4 regions of the Catenulispora yoronensis genome follow, and region 2 is predicted to be linked to each of the others. Evidence: riboswitches for the same ligand, from Rfam matches in the RefSeq annotation. Region 2 holds a riboswitch; each other region holds the start of a gene.

Region 1 (3,201 bases), on a different contig from region 2:
GTGCACAGATTCGACAGGTGCACGGTGTTGCCCGCGACAGCCGTCTGGTTGCACAGCCGGTTCGACGCGTCCTTGAACGTCATCCAGCCGTTCCCGGTCTGCGCCAGCGTCCGCATCATCTTGCCGTAGAGCTCGCGCGCCGGGACCTGCCGCACGAACCGCCCCTCGGCCTCGGCCCGCCGGTACGCGGCGTCGAACTCCGCGCCCCACAGGTCGGGCAGCTCCGGGACCTGGTCGGGATCCATCAGCGACCACGGCGCGTCGGCTTCCACGCGGCGCATGAACTCGTCCGGGATCCAGTTCGCCAGGTTCAGGTTGTGCGTGCGGCGCGCGTCCTCACCGGTGTTGTCGCGCAGCTGCAAGAACTCCTCGATGTCCGGATGCCACGGCTCCAGGTAGACGCACGCGGCGCCTTTGCGCCGACCGCCCTGGTTGACCGCCGCCACCGAGGAGTCCAGCGTCCGCAGGAACGGCACGATGCCGTTCGACCGCCCGTTGGTGCTGCGGATCAGCGCCCCGCGCCCCCGCACCCGCGAGAAGCCGATCCCGATGCCGCCGGCGAACTTCGACAGCCGCGCCACCTGGTGGTACCGCGCGTAGATGGAGTCCAGCTCGTCGCGCGGGGAGTCGACCAGGTAGCAGGACGACATCTGGGTGTGCCGGGTCCCGGAGTTGAACAGGGTCGGGGAGCTGGGCAGATAGGCCAGCGAGGACATCAGGCGGTAGAAATCGATCGCCTCCGCGGGCTCCTGCGACAGCCCGGCGGCCACCCGCAGCAGGAAGTGCTGCGGCGTCTCGATCACCTGGCGGCTGACCGGGTGGCGCAGCAGGTAGCGGTCGTAGACCGTGCGCAGCCCGAAGTACTCGAACCGCAGGTCGCCGTCCGGGTCGACGGCGGCGTCGAAGCGCGCCGCCGACGCGGCGACGAAGTCCGCGGTCACGTCGCCGATCAAGCCCTCCCGATGCCCGACGGCGATCGCCGCGCTGAACGACGTCGCCCCCTGCCCGGCCGCCTCGGCGGTGATCACCGCCGCCAGCAGCCGCGCCGCCAGCTTCGAGTACTGCGGCTCCTCGCCGATCAGCTCCGCCGCGCACTGCACCGCCAGCTCGGCGGCCTGCGCGGGCGTCGCGCCGGACGGCAGGCCGGCGAAGGTCTTGCGCGCCACCCGGCCGGTGTCGACGTCCGGGAGGTCGCGGGCCGAGCGCGCGATGGACGCCGCGAGGATCTCCTCCGAGAGCCGACCGGGACCGGGAAGCCCAGGGGTGTCGGCGGCCCCGGGGATCCCGGCGGTGCCGGGGGCGCCCGGGATCTCGGCGGCCCCGATGTCGACCCTGATGCCGACACCGCCTACCTGCGTGACCGTCACAACTCTCTCCTCGCCAGTCGTAGGTCCGGGCCCGGACCATCGCACGAGGAGACGAGAAGGCAGGCCGCGGCCGCGACGCCTTCCGCCGTCAGCCGTCCCGCGAGGCCTCGGACCGGCCGTGCCCCACGTCCGGGCACGGCACCGCTGGCAGGTCTTCGGACTCGCGGGCGTCCGGGGCCGGGCCCCGGAACCTACTGGCCGTCACTTCCCGGGCCGGCGCCCGAAGGCGCCCGGAGGCCCAGTGTTCGACGACGGCGGTCGTTCCCACTCACCGCTGCGGGGCAGTCCCGGACTCGCACCGGGTTCCCTCTTGCCTCGGCCGCCGTCCGCGCCCCGCCGGACGGCGGGGACGGGGACAACCGGCCGAACCAGCTGCGTCAGACACCATATCTTGTGGCGAGGCTCAATTCACAACCAACATGCTGTATCTCAGGGGCCTACTGGAACGTGGCGTGCGCGGGCCGCAGGTAGATCCGCACCCGGTACGGCGCGTCGCCGACCGGACCGTCCATCGGCAGCGCGTAGCGGTCCGCCAGCACCGCGAAGAACTCGCCCTCCGGGTCCGGCTCGATCCGCTCCACCGTGCCCCGCAGCTCCAGATACCGGTACGGCGCCTCCGGATCGTTGATCGACACCGCGGCGTGCGGACGCTCGGTGAGCTCCTTGTGCTTCGCCCGCTTCGTGGAGGTGGTGAAGGACAGGAACTCGCCGTCCCACAGGAACCACATCGGGTTCACATGCGGCGTCCCGTCCGCGCGGACGGTGGCGAGGTGGCAGAAGACGGGGCGCTCAAGCAGGTCGGCGTGCGACTCCGGGATCACAGACATGGCTCCACTCCACCCGGGGCACCGCCGCCCCCGCAAGTCGCGCTCGGACTCGCAGCGATCACGATCCCTGATCGTCGCAGCTCCCCGCTATTCGGCCTCGGACTCGGCCTCGGACTCGGTTTCGGACCCGGTTTCGGACTCGGTTTCGGGCCCGGCCTCGAACCCGGCCCGGAACACCGCCCACCACTCCGCGACCCGCTCGCCCACGTCCGCGTGCCCGGACAGCGAGCCCGACACGTGCTGCACGCCGTGGAACGACGCCACCACCACCCGGCCCAGCACCGCCGGATCCGCCCCGGACCGCAGCTCGCCCCGCCGCTCCGCGGCCTGGAACAACTCGGTCATGGCCGCCGTCCACGCCACATGCGGCGTCCGCACCGGCTCCCCGATCAGCGCCCGCTCCGCCTGCAATCGCACCGTCGCGCGCACGATCGGATCCTCCCGGATCTGCATCGCCACCCGGTGCAGCACCTCGCCGATCACCTCGGTCATCCGCTCGTGCCGCAGCCGCGCGTCGGCGACCACGGTCGGCCACTGCTCGTAGCACTCCTCCACGATCGCCACCGCCACCCCCGCCTTGGCCGGGAAATGGAACACCAGCGCGCCCTTGGTCACGCCGGCGCGCGCCGCGATGTCGCTCGTGGTCGTGGCCAGGTAGCCGTTCTCCGCGAAGGCTTCGGCGGCGGCCAGCAGGATGGCGCGGCGGGTCCGCCGGGCCCGTTCCTGCATGGGCTCGGCGGCCCCGCGCGTCGGGGTCACGGCCGCTCAGCCCCGGACCGCGACGACGGTCTTGCCGGGGCTGCGGCCCTCGGCCTGCGCGATGTGCGCCTCGATCGCCTGGTCCCAGCCGACCACGCGCGGTGCCGGGAGCGTCAGCCCGCCCTCGACGAGCGCGAACACGGCGGCGATCAGCTCGCCGGCCGCGCCGGCGTCGCCCCGGGCCAGGTTGGAGATGCTGAACCCGGACGTGGTCCAGTTGTTGCGGCGCAGGTCGCCGAACGAGGGCG
Region 2 (3,201 bases):
AGCTCGGCCGTCGCCCGATCCCTCAGTGCCGGCCGTGCCGCCGCCAGCGCCTTGCCGGCGCCGACCAGTGCCGACGCGACGTTCCCTCGCAAGATGTGCCGGTTGACGCCGAACGACGCCATCAGCGTCTCCAACTCCGTGACCACGCCGTCGGTGATCCGGCCGTCGGGCCGGCCGTCGGTGATCCGGCCGTCGGGACGGCCCTCGACCACGGCCTCGTTGATCGACAACGGAAAAGTACTCGCCAAGCCGGGCTGCCATCGCAGGTCCCCGGCCCGCACCGATCCCCGCCACCCGTACAGCACACCCAGTCCGAACAGCGGCGACATCACCCGCGCGACCAGCCCCAAATGCGCCACGGAAGCCGCGACTCGCAGCTCGACCTTCTCAATGTCCTGTCCGCTGCCGGCCGCCAGGTATCCGCGCACGCCCGCGACCCGCTCCGCCATCGCCCCCGGCTCCTCGACCAGCTCGGCGAAGGGACGCCACGGCGCCTCGCACGACTCCGAGCCGGCGTGGAACGCGGCGCCGAAGTACGGCCCCAGCGCTGCGAGCTCCTCACTCACCAGCGCCAGGGCCGGAACTCCGTTCGTCACCCGGCAATCCTCACACCGCCGCGGGCATCGCGCCCGCATTCCCGGCGGCCTCGGCGTTGCCCGGCGTCCCGGTCGCGGGCTGCATCGCCGGGCGGAGCACCCGTTCGGCCATCGGCCCGAAGGCCAGGCCGAGGGTGCCCCACAGCAGCGCCTGCGCCAGGATCGAGTAGAGCCGGAACGAGAACAGCACGTCGGCCGGGAAGCCCGGGTAGACGATCGCGCCCTTGCCGTCGGTCAGCGGCAGCGGCGTCTCGCTCGCGTGGTGCCCGAACTCGCGGACGTTCGCCGACAGTTCTCCGAGCGAGGGCAGGACCGCCATCACGATGCCGATCGCCGCCGCGAAGCCGACAGCGGCCAGCACCGTCGCGTTCCAGTTCCCGAACCGGGCCGCGAGTCGGCGACCGGCCCACACCGCCGCGAACAGGAACGCCAGCGAACAGGCCACCATCGCCAAATAGAGCAGCCCCCGGGCGCGGATGGTGTCCGGATGCCCGATCGCCGGCGGGTTGGCCGGGTACTTCAGGAACGGCACGAGGTAGAACCCGGCGAACCCGGCCCCCGCCACCAGCAGCGCCAGCGGTTTGGGCTGGATCCGGCCGACCCGGCCCAGGCACAGCAGATAGGCGACCGCGAACAGTCCGCCCATCGCCGCCCCGAAGCCGATCATCCCGACCCCGATACCGATATCGGCCTGCACGGTACGGCTGAACAGGTCCGGATCGGCAGCGTCCGCCGGCAACCCGGCGGCCTGGTTCAGCGCGGCCTGCGCCGCGTCCCGGCCGCTCTCGTAGGCGATCGCCTTGTCGATGACCGACTCGGCGAACACCCGCGCGAACAGGAACGCGAGCAGACCGGCGAGCGCGCCGGCCAGCAGGCCGCGCGCGATGATGCGCTTTTCCATCAGAGCACTGACCCTCGCGGCTCAGTGGCAGGGGAAGCCGAGCAGGTGGCGGGCATCGTGCACGAACTCGTGCAGATGCATGTCCCCGCCGAAGACGGAGAACGCGCCCTGGTCCACGCCGATGAAGTAGTACGCCAGCAGCGCGAACAGCATCGTGCCGCCGATCCACAGCCGCGCCGTGGCCGCGGAGACCACCAGCGGCGTCGGAACCGAGACCGGGGAGGCCGGGGCAGGGGAAACAGGCATGGTGCTCATAGAGAGCCCTCCTTCGGGATCTTGCGTCCCTGTTCGATGGAGCGGGTCGACCGGGGAGGGTCTGACTCACCCGCCCGCTTCGACTGCCCGACGAAGCAGGGGGCTCACAGTGGCGCGACCGTGCCGGAATTGCACCGGCTTCCTGTCCCAGTACCTTGCTTGGGCAGCGTAGGGCCGCGCACGCACCGCGTCAAAGAGATGTCGATCACCGGGTCGGCCGCGCGCGACGATTTTCGGCTCCGCCGCCGGTACATATCCGCGGGTGCTTCGCCGGGAAGCCCCGAGCGGAGACCGGAGGTCCGGGAGTGAGCAGGGAAAAAACGAGTGCGGCGGAGGCCGCGGGTTCGGCGGACACCGCCACCCCGCGCATGACCGCGCCCCAGCGCTGGACCCTCGCCCTGGCCTCGGTGGCCTCGCTGATGGTGGTCCTGGACATGCTGGTCGTCACCACGGCGCTGAACAAGATCCGCCTCGACCTCGGCGCGTCGATGGCCGAGTTGGAGTGGACGATCACCGCGTTCACACTGAGCTTCGCGGTGCTGCTGATGCCGGCCTCCGCCCTCGGCGACCGCCTGGGCCGCCGCCGGATGTTCCTCACCGGCATCGCGATCTTCACCGTCGCCTCGGCGGCCTGCGCGCTCGCCCCGGACACCGGGCTGCTGATCGGGGCCCGCGCCGTCCAGGGCGTCGGCTCGGCGCTGATCATGCCGCACGCGATGGTGCTGCTCAGCGTGGCCTTCCCGGGCCGCCAGCGGGCCAAGGCGCTGGGGACGTTCAGCAGCGTGACGGGCCTGGGCACGGTCGGCGGACCGGTGGTCGGCGGCGCGATCACCCAGGGGCTCGACTGGCACTGGATCTTCTGGGTGAACGTGCCGATCGGGCTGCTGCTGATGCCGCTGGCGCGCGCCAAAACGGCGGAGAGCACCGGCCCGGCGCGGCGGCTGGACGTCGCAGGCCTCGTCCTCGTCACTGGCGCCGCGTTCGGCCTGGTCTGGGGCCTGGTGCGGGGCAACGCCGTCGGCTGGGCCGGCGCGGAGACGGTCGGCACGCTGGCGGCGGGCGGCGTCCTGGCGGTCGCCTTCGTCGTCTGGGAGCTGCGGGTCGACGCGCCGATGCTGCCGATGCGGTTCTTCCGCGTCCCGGCGTTCTCCGGCGGCAACGCGGCCGGGTTCCTGATGTACGCCACGACGGTCGGCGTCACGTTCCTGCTCACGCAGTATCTCCAGGTCGGCCTCGGCTACGACCCGCTGGCCACCGGTCTGCGCCTGATCCCGTGGACGCTGACGCTGACGCTCATCGCCCCGATCACCGGCGCCCTGGTCCCGCGGGTCGGCGAGCGGCCGCTGCTGGTCGGCGGGCTCACGCTGCTCGCGGTCGCGATGGGCTGGATCGCGCTGATCGCCGGCCCGGACCGGGGCTACGCGGTGCTGGTCGCGCCGCTGGTGCTCG
Region 3 (3,201 bases), on a different contig from region 2:
GACACTGATGGCGGCATACGGCAGCGCCAACCGCACCAACCCCCAGTCGGCAGCCGAGAAGCTGCCGAACAACCACGAATAGACCTGCTTCACATCCGCACTGCTGCTCTGCATGACGAACGCCTGCACCGACCCGACGAACGAACTGACCGCCACCCCGGCCAGGATCAACGACGCGGTCCCCCCACGCCCGACCAACGTCCCGAGCACATAGCTGGCCAGCACCCCCGCCAACCCCCCGACGAACGCCGCCAACGGCACCGCCCCGATCCCGACCACAGTGTGCTCAGGCCCACCGCCATAAACGATGACCAGCGTCGCCGCCATCCCGGCCCCCGCCGAAGCCCCAATAGTCCCGGAGTCCGACAACGGATTACGGAACACCCCCTGATAAGCAGCCCCCGCCTGCGCCAACAACGCCCCGACAACCGTCGCCAGAACAACGCGCGGCAACCGAATCTGATCCAGCACCCCCTGCTGCACCGGCGTGAGCCCGGTCCCAAGCCGCACAAACGGCACCTTGTCCAACAACGCGGCGACGGTACCGGCAACCGGAAGCCCGGCGGCACCACCAAGACTCGCAACGAGAACAGAGCCAAGAAGCACGACCCCGGCAACGAGCACCGCGATGGTCGGACGCGCCAGGCGGCGGCGAGAGGCTGGGGAGTCCGAACCTGCCGATCCACCCCGCTCCGCCGACCGGACCGACTCAGCCGGTTGCGCCCCGCCAGCCAGCTCGGAAACCGCGGCCAAGCCGCCCGGTTCCGCTGCTCCAACCAGCTCGGGCACCTCACCCAAGCTGCCAGGAACCGCTACATCAGCAGCCTCGCCCGACTCAGCCAGTTCCGCCGCCGCCAAGCCGCCCGGAACCGCCGCGTCAGCACCCTGACCAGCACCAGCTCCGCTCCCGGCCGACAGCGTCACCTTCGGCGTCGCCGTCGTGTCGGCCGGGAGCGGGCCGGGCGTTGCTGCGCGCCCCATCGTCGCGGCTCAGCCCTGGGCCTTGTTGACCGCGTCGGAGATTTGTTGGACCAGGTCGACCAGGCGGGGGCCCCAGCGGGAGGCGATGTCGTCGTCGAGGCCGACGATGGTGCCCTTGGCGGCGTTCTTCACGGCCGGGACGGCGGACCAGCCGGGGCGGGCGGTGACGGTGGCGGTGGTCTGCTGGCAGCACTTGGTGTCGGCCAGGAAGACCAGGTCGGGGGCCGCGGTCACCAGGTACTCGTCGCTGAGCTGGGGGTAGCCGCCGCCGGTCTTGTCGGCCGCGTCGGCGACGTTGGCCAGGCCGAACCCGGTCAGGATGGAGCCGATGAAGGTCTTGGAGGTGGCGCTGTAGTTCCCCGGGGTGCCGACCTCGTAGTAGTACTTCAGCGGGGTGGCCGGCTTCTTGGTCGCGGCGAGGGCGGCGGTGATCTTGTCCTTCATGCCCGCGACCTCGGAGGTCGCCGCGCCGGCGTGGCCGGTCGCGGTGCCGAGCGCGGTGATCTGGGAGTAGGCGTCGTCCAGGCTGTTGGGCGCGTCGAACCAGAGCACCGGGATGTTGAGCTTGCCCAGGGCCTCGACGATGTTCGAGGTATCGGCGGCGACCACCACCAGGTCCGGGTTGTACTTCGCGATCGCCTCGGCGTCGGGCTTGAAGCCGGACAGCGCGGTCTTCGGCGCGTTCGCGGGGAAGTCGGACTGGTCGTCGGCCGCCACCACCTGCGCGCCGGCGCCGATCGCGAACAGGTCCTCGGTCGCCGACGGCGAGAGGGACACGATCTTCTTCGGCTGCGCGCTGAGCTTCACCGCGCCGTTCTTGGCGGTGACGGTCGCCGGGAACACCGCGGCGTCGGCCGAGGCACTCGACGAAGCGCTCGACGAACCACTCGACGCCGCACTCGACGCGGACGTCGAGGCCCCGGTCGCCCCGGACCCCGCGGCCGGCGTCGACTTCGAGGACGAACACCCGGCCGCCAGCAGCGCCGAGCCCGCTATGACACCGACGGCGACATGCCGCGCCGCGTTGTGCAGACGAGAATGCACGAGGTCAGCTCCTCCGGCTGATCCGCGACCCGCACAGCGCACGCCGGCCCAGGTGACCGTGATGTGCACAGCCGGACCGCCCCGAACCGCGAGGGCCGAACGTTGACACACCGTATGAGGCGACCTGGCTCGCTCCCCAAAGGAGAACTCACAGTTGCGGGACAGCGCCGGACTCGCACCGGCTTCGCTGCACACGTTGTGGACGGCACACCGCCGTCACCGAAGACGCTAGCAAGCGCAGCGCCCCACGACTAACCCCGAACGCTCTGCGGACTGGTGATCTGCGCAACTCGACGGAACTCGACGGAACGCAATGCAACCCGATGCAACCCGATCCGACCCGATCCAACCCGACGCGGCCCGACGAACACAGCCATCGGCCGGGCCGGGCCGGGTCAGGTCAAGTCGGGCCGGATCAGGTCAGGTCAGACCGGCCCAGCCCGACCCGACCCCCTCAACTCCCCTACGGCCACACCGGCTTCCGCTTCTCCACGAACGCCCGCACACCCTCAGCCCGATCCGCCGAGAACGCCGTGGCCCGCCACGCCCCGTCCTCCACATCGAGCCCGGCGGCCAGCGGCAGATCCGCCCCGACCTTCAGCGCGTGCTTGGCGTTCCGCACCCCGATCGGCGAGTTCTTCGCGATCTGCTGCGCCAACTCCAAAGCCGCCCCGCGCGCCGTCGACGTCCCGGCGACCCGCCGGTCGATCATCCCGAACCGGTCAGCCTCGTCGGCGTCGATGCGCCGTGCGGTGAAGATCAGGTCGGCTGCGCGGTTCATCCCGACCCGCCGGACCAGCGTCTGCGTCCCGCCGCCCCCGGGGATCACGCCGACCGAGACCTCCGGCAGCCCGAACACCGCGCCGTCGTCGGCCACGATCAGATCGCAGCCGAGCGCCAGTTCGCAGCCTCCGCCAAGCGCGTATCCGGACACCGCGGCGATCACCGGCATCGGCAGCGAGCCGAACGCCGACCAGGTGCGCCGGAACGCGGGCCGGGTCGCGACCAGTTCGGCGTCGCTCATCCGGTTGCGCTCCTTCAGGTCGACGCCGACGCAGAAGGCGTGGTTCTTGCCCTCCGCGGCGGGCGGCGCGGACGACACCACCACCGCGCGCACCGCCGGGTCGTCGGCCAGTTCCGGCGCGACGTCCCGGATGGCGGCGGCCATCCCGGTCG
Region 4 (3,201 bases), on a different contig from region 2:
CAGCCTCGGGTGATACCGACGGCGAGCACGATGGTGAGGGCCTCCACGGCTTCGACCGCGCAGGCCAGGAAGACCGACAGCAGCAGGAAGGCTGTTCCCACGGGGTCAATGTAGCTTGTCGGGTCCGTTGACAACGTCAATCCGGTCGGGTCGATTCGGTCGGGTCGATCCGGTCACGGCGCGTCACGTCAATCCGGCGACGGCGCGCCGTAGGCAGCGCGGCGTCGCTAAGTTGTGCGCATGCGATCTTCTTCCCGTGCTGTGGGCCTGGCGCTCGGCTTCGCGGCCGACTGGTATTTCGCCGATCCGCGCCGGGGGCACCCGGTGGCGGGGTTCGGCCGGGCCGCGTCGGCGTTGCGAAAGACGATGTATGCCGATTCGCGCGGTGCGGGGGTCGGGTACGCGGGCGCGTTGGTGGCGGGCGCTGCTGCCGTGGGGGGCGTCGCGGAGCGGATGGGGCGCGGGCGGCCGGTGACACAGGCCGCGTTGACCGCGCTGGCGACGTGGACGGTGCTCGGGGGGACGTCGTTGCGGCGGGAGGCGACGGCGATCGGGTCGTTGCTCAGCGCGGGTGACGTGGAGGCGGCGCGCGAGCGGCTGCCTCATTTGTGCGGGCGGGATCCGAGCAAGCTGGACACCGACGAGATCGCGCGGGCGGTCGTCGAGTCCGTGGCGGAGAACACGTCCGACGCCGTGGTGGCGCCGTTGTTGTGGGGTGCGGTGGCGGGGATTCCCGGGCTGCTGGCGTATCGGGCGGCGAACACGCTCGACGCGATGGTCGGGTACCGGAACGAGAAGTATCTGAACTTCGGATGGGCCGCCGCGCGGTTGGATGATGTGCTCAACTACCTTCCGGCCAGGTTCACGGGCGCGGCCACGGTGGTCAGTGCGCCGGCGATCCTCGGGAGCCCTCGGCGGACTCTCAAGGTGCTGCTTCGCGACGGCGGTCGACACCCGAGTCCCAACGCCGGTCGATGCGAGGCGTCCGCCGCCGGCGCGCTGGGGCTGCGGCTCGGCGGGACCAACAAGTACGGGGACGTGGTCGAGGACCGGCCCGTGATGGGGACGGGGCGGGCGCCGCGGGTGGCCGACATTCATCGGGCCACGGCGTTGTCCGGGGTGGTGGGGGTCGTGTCGGCGGGGGTCGCGGTGCGGGTGGCTTGGGCACTGGGGCGGAAGGGGTAGTAGGCAGTAGGCGGGTACTGGCGGATAGAGGCACCCGCCCCGATCTGTCACACTGTCCCCGGACGTCAGAACCAGGAAGCCCGTGCGAATCGGGCACTGTCCCGCAACTGTGACCGCCTCTTCAGGCGGAAGTCAGGAACTGCCTGCCGTCCGTCATCATCGGCCCGAGGCGGAGCGCGGACTCCGCGAGAGGAAGTGCCGCCGCATGCCTGCGCGCGTTCTGCTGCTGTCCACCGCCGACACCGAGCTGCTGGCCGCCCACGCCTCCGGCGCGGCCTATCGCACCGCCAACCCGGCGCGCCTGGACGCCGAGTCGTTGGCGCCGCTGCTCGCCGACGCCGACGTCGTCGTGCTGCGCCTGCTCGGCGGGCATCGGCTGTGGCAATGGCTCGTCGACGCTGTTGCCGCCAGCGGCGTTCCGGCCGTCGTGCTCGGCGGCGAAGCCGTGCCGGACGCGGAGCTGATGGCGCTGTCGACCGTGCCGGGCGGCGTCGCGGCTGAGACGTTGAACTACCTCACTGCCGGAGGCCCGGGGAACCTCGGCCAGCTGGCCGCCTTCCTCGCCGACACCGTGCTCGGTGGCGGGGAGGGATTCGAGGCGCCGGCGGCGATGCCGGAGTTCGGGGTGCACGGCGCTCCCGCCGCGCCCGATGATCGCCGTCCCACGGTGGGCATCATCTTCTACCGAGCCCACGAGCTCTCGGGCAACACCGCCTTCATCGACACCCTTACCGCAGCTCTCGAAACCCGGGGCGCGGCGGCGCTGCCCATCTACTGCAACTCTCTACGCGGTCTCTCGGACCCCACTGCTCAGGGCCTCGTAGACCTGCTCGCCCCCTGTGACGCCCTCATCGTCACCGTCCTCGCGGCGGGCGGCACCACGGCGGCGGACGCCAGCGCCGGGGGCTCGGAAGAGAGTTGGGACGTCGGCGCCCTCGCGAGCCTGGACATCCCCATCATCCAAGGACTCTGTCTCACCACCTCTCGCGAGGCGTGGCAGGACTCTGACGCCGCGCTGACGCCGATGGACGCCGCGATGCAGGTCGCGATCCCCGAGTTCGACGGCCGCTTGATCTCCGTCCCCTTCTCCTTCAAGGAGCAGGGCGAAGCGGGTATCCCCATCTATGTCGCGGACGAAGAACGCGCCCAGCGTCTGGCCGGCATCGCGTATCGCCACGCCGCTCTCCGCGCGATCCCCAACGCCGAGAAGAAGCTCGCGCTGGTCTTGTCGTCCTACCCGACCAAGCATGCGCGGATCGGCAACGCGGTCGGTCTCGACACCCCCGCCTCGGCCGTCCGCCTCCTCGCGGCGCTGCGCGAGGCCGGCTACGCCGTCGGCGACTTCCCGGAGGACGGCGACGAGCTCATCCACCGCCTGATCGCCGCCGGCGGCCACGACGTGGAGTGGCTCACCGAGGACCAGCTCGCGGCGGCTCCGGCCCGGGTCCCGCTGCGCGAGTACGAGTCCTGGTTCGCGGCGCTCCCGGCCGACCTTCGGGAGGGCGTCCGGCGGCACTGGGGCGAGCCGCCCGGCTCGCTCTACGTCGACGGCGAGACCGGCGACGTCGTCCTGGCCTCGCTCCAGTTCGGCAACATCCTGCTGATGATCCAGCCGCCGCGCGGCTTCGGCGAGAACCCGATCGCGATCTACCACGACCCGGACCTGCCGCCGAGCCACCACTACCTCGCCGCCTATCGCTGGCTGGAACAGTCCTTCGGTGCGGACGCCGTCGTGCACCTCGGCAAGCACGGCACGCTGGAGTGGCTCCCCGGCAAGGGCCTGGGCCTGTCGCGCTCCTGCGCTCCGGACGCGGTCCTCGGCGAGCTGCCGCTGATCTACCCGTTCATCGTCAACGACCCCGGCGAGGGCACCCAGGCCAAGCGCCGGGCCCACGCCACGATCATCGACCACCTGATGCCGCCGATGGCCCGCGCCGACACCTACGGCGAGCTGGCGAAGCTGGAGCAGCTGCTCGACGAGTACGCGACCGTCGCCGCGCTGGACCCGGACAAGAC

Evidence for each region. A riboswitch is a leader RNA that binds a small molecule or an ion and turns the genes downstream of it on or off. The one in region 2 is predicted to bind cobalamin.
Region 1: it holds a riboswitch for cobalamin, as region 2 does, so the genes downstream of both, ABD481_RS09535 (ribonucleoside-diphosphate reductase subunit alpha) here and ABD481_RS32850 (CbtB domain-containing protein) in region 2, are expected to answer to the same signal.
Region 3: it holds a riboswitch for cobalamin, as region 2 does, so the genes downstream of both, ABD481_RS13245 (ABC transporter substrate-binding protein) here and ABD481_RS32850 (CbtB domain-containing protein) in region 2, are expected to answer to the same signal.
Region 4: it holds a riboswitch for cobalamin, as region 2 does, so the genes downstream of both, cobN (cobaltochelatase subunit CobN) here and ABD481_RS32850 (CbtB domain-containing protein) in region 2, are expected to answer to the same signal.

Annotation. Positions count from the first base shown of each region.
Region 1 covers NZ_BAAAQN010000008.1:127,417-130,617, forward strand. The annotation lists gene ABD481_RS09535 (ribonucleoside-diphosphate reductase subunit alpha) at 1-1,283, opposite strand, end outside; cobalamin riboswitch at 1,517-1,676, opposite strand; gene ABD481_RS09540 (PPOX class F420-dependent oxidoreductase) at 1,805-2,194, opposite strand; gene ABD481_RS09545 (ScbR family autoregulator-binding transcription factor) at 2,282-2,953, opposite strand; gene ABD481_RS09550 (quinone oxidoreductase family protein) at 2,960-3,201, opposite strand, start outside.
Region 2 covers NZ_BAAAQN010000050.1:55,006-58,206, reverse strand. The annotation lists gene ABD481_RS32860 ((2Fe-2S)-binding protein) at 1-596, opposite strand, end outside; gene ABD481_RS32855 (CbtA family protein) at 607-1,497, opposite strand; gene ABD481_RS32850 (CbtB domain-containing protein) at 1,519-1,743, opposite strand; cobalamin riboswitch at 1,788-1,948, opposite strand; gene ABD481_RS32845 (MFS transporter) at 2,058-3,201, shown strand, end outside.
Region 3 covers NZ_BAAAQN010000013.1:8,596-11,796, forward strand. The annotation lists gene ABD481_RS13240 (FecCD family ABC transporter permease) at 1-624, opposite strand, end outside; gene ABD481_RS13245 (ABC transporter substrate-binding protein) at 991-2,013, opposite strand; cobalamin riboswitch at 2,127-2,264, opposite strand; gene ABD481_RS13250 (enoyl-CoA hydratase/isomerase family protein) at 2,489-3,201, opposite strand, start outside.
Region 4 covers NZ_BAAAQN010000007.1:39,615-42,815, reverse strand. The annotation lists gene ABD481_RS08070 (COG4280 domain-containing protein) at 1-101, opposite strand, end outside; gene ABD481_RS08065 (cobalamin biosynthesis protein) at 241-1,185, shown strand; adenosylcobalamin (AdoCbl) riboswitch at 1,232-1,369, shown strand; gene cobN (cobaltochelatase subunit CobN) at 1,391-3,201, shown strand, end outside.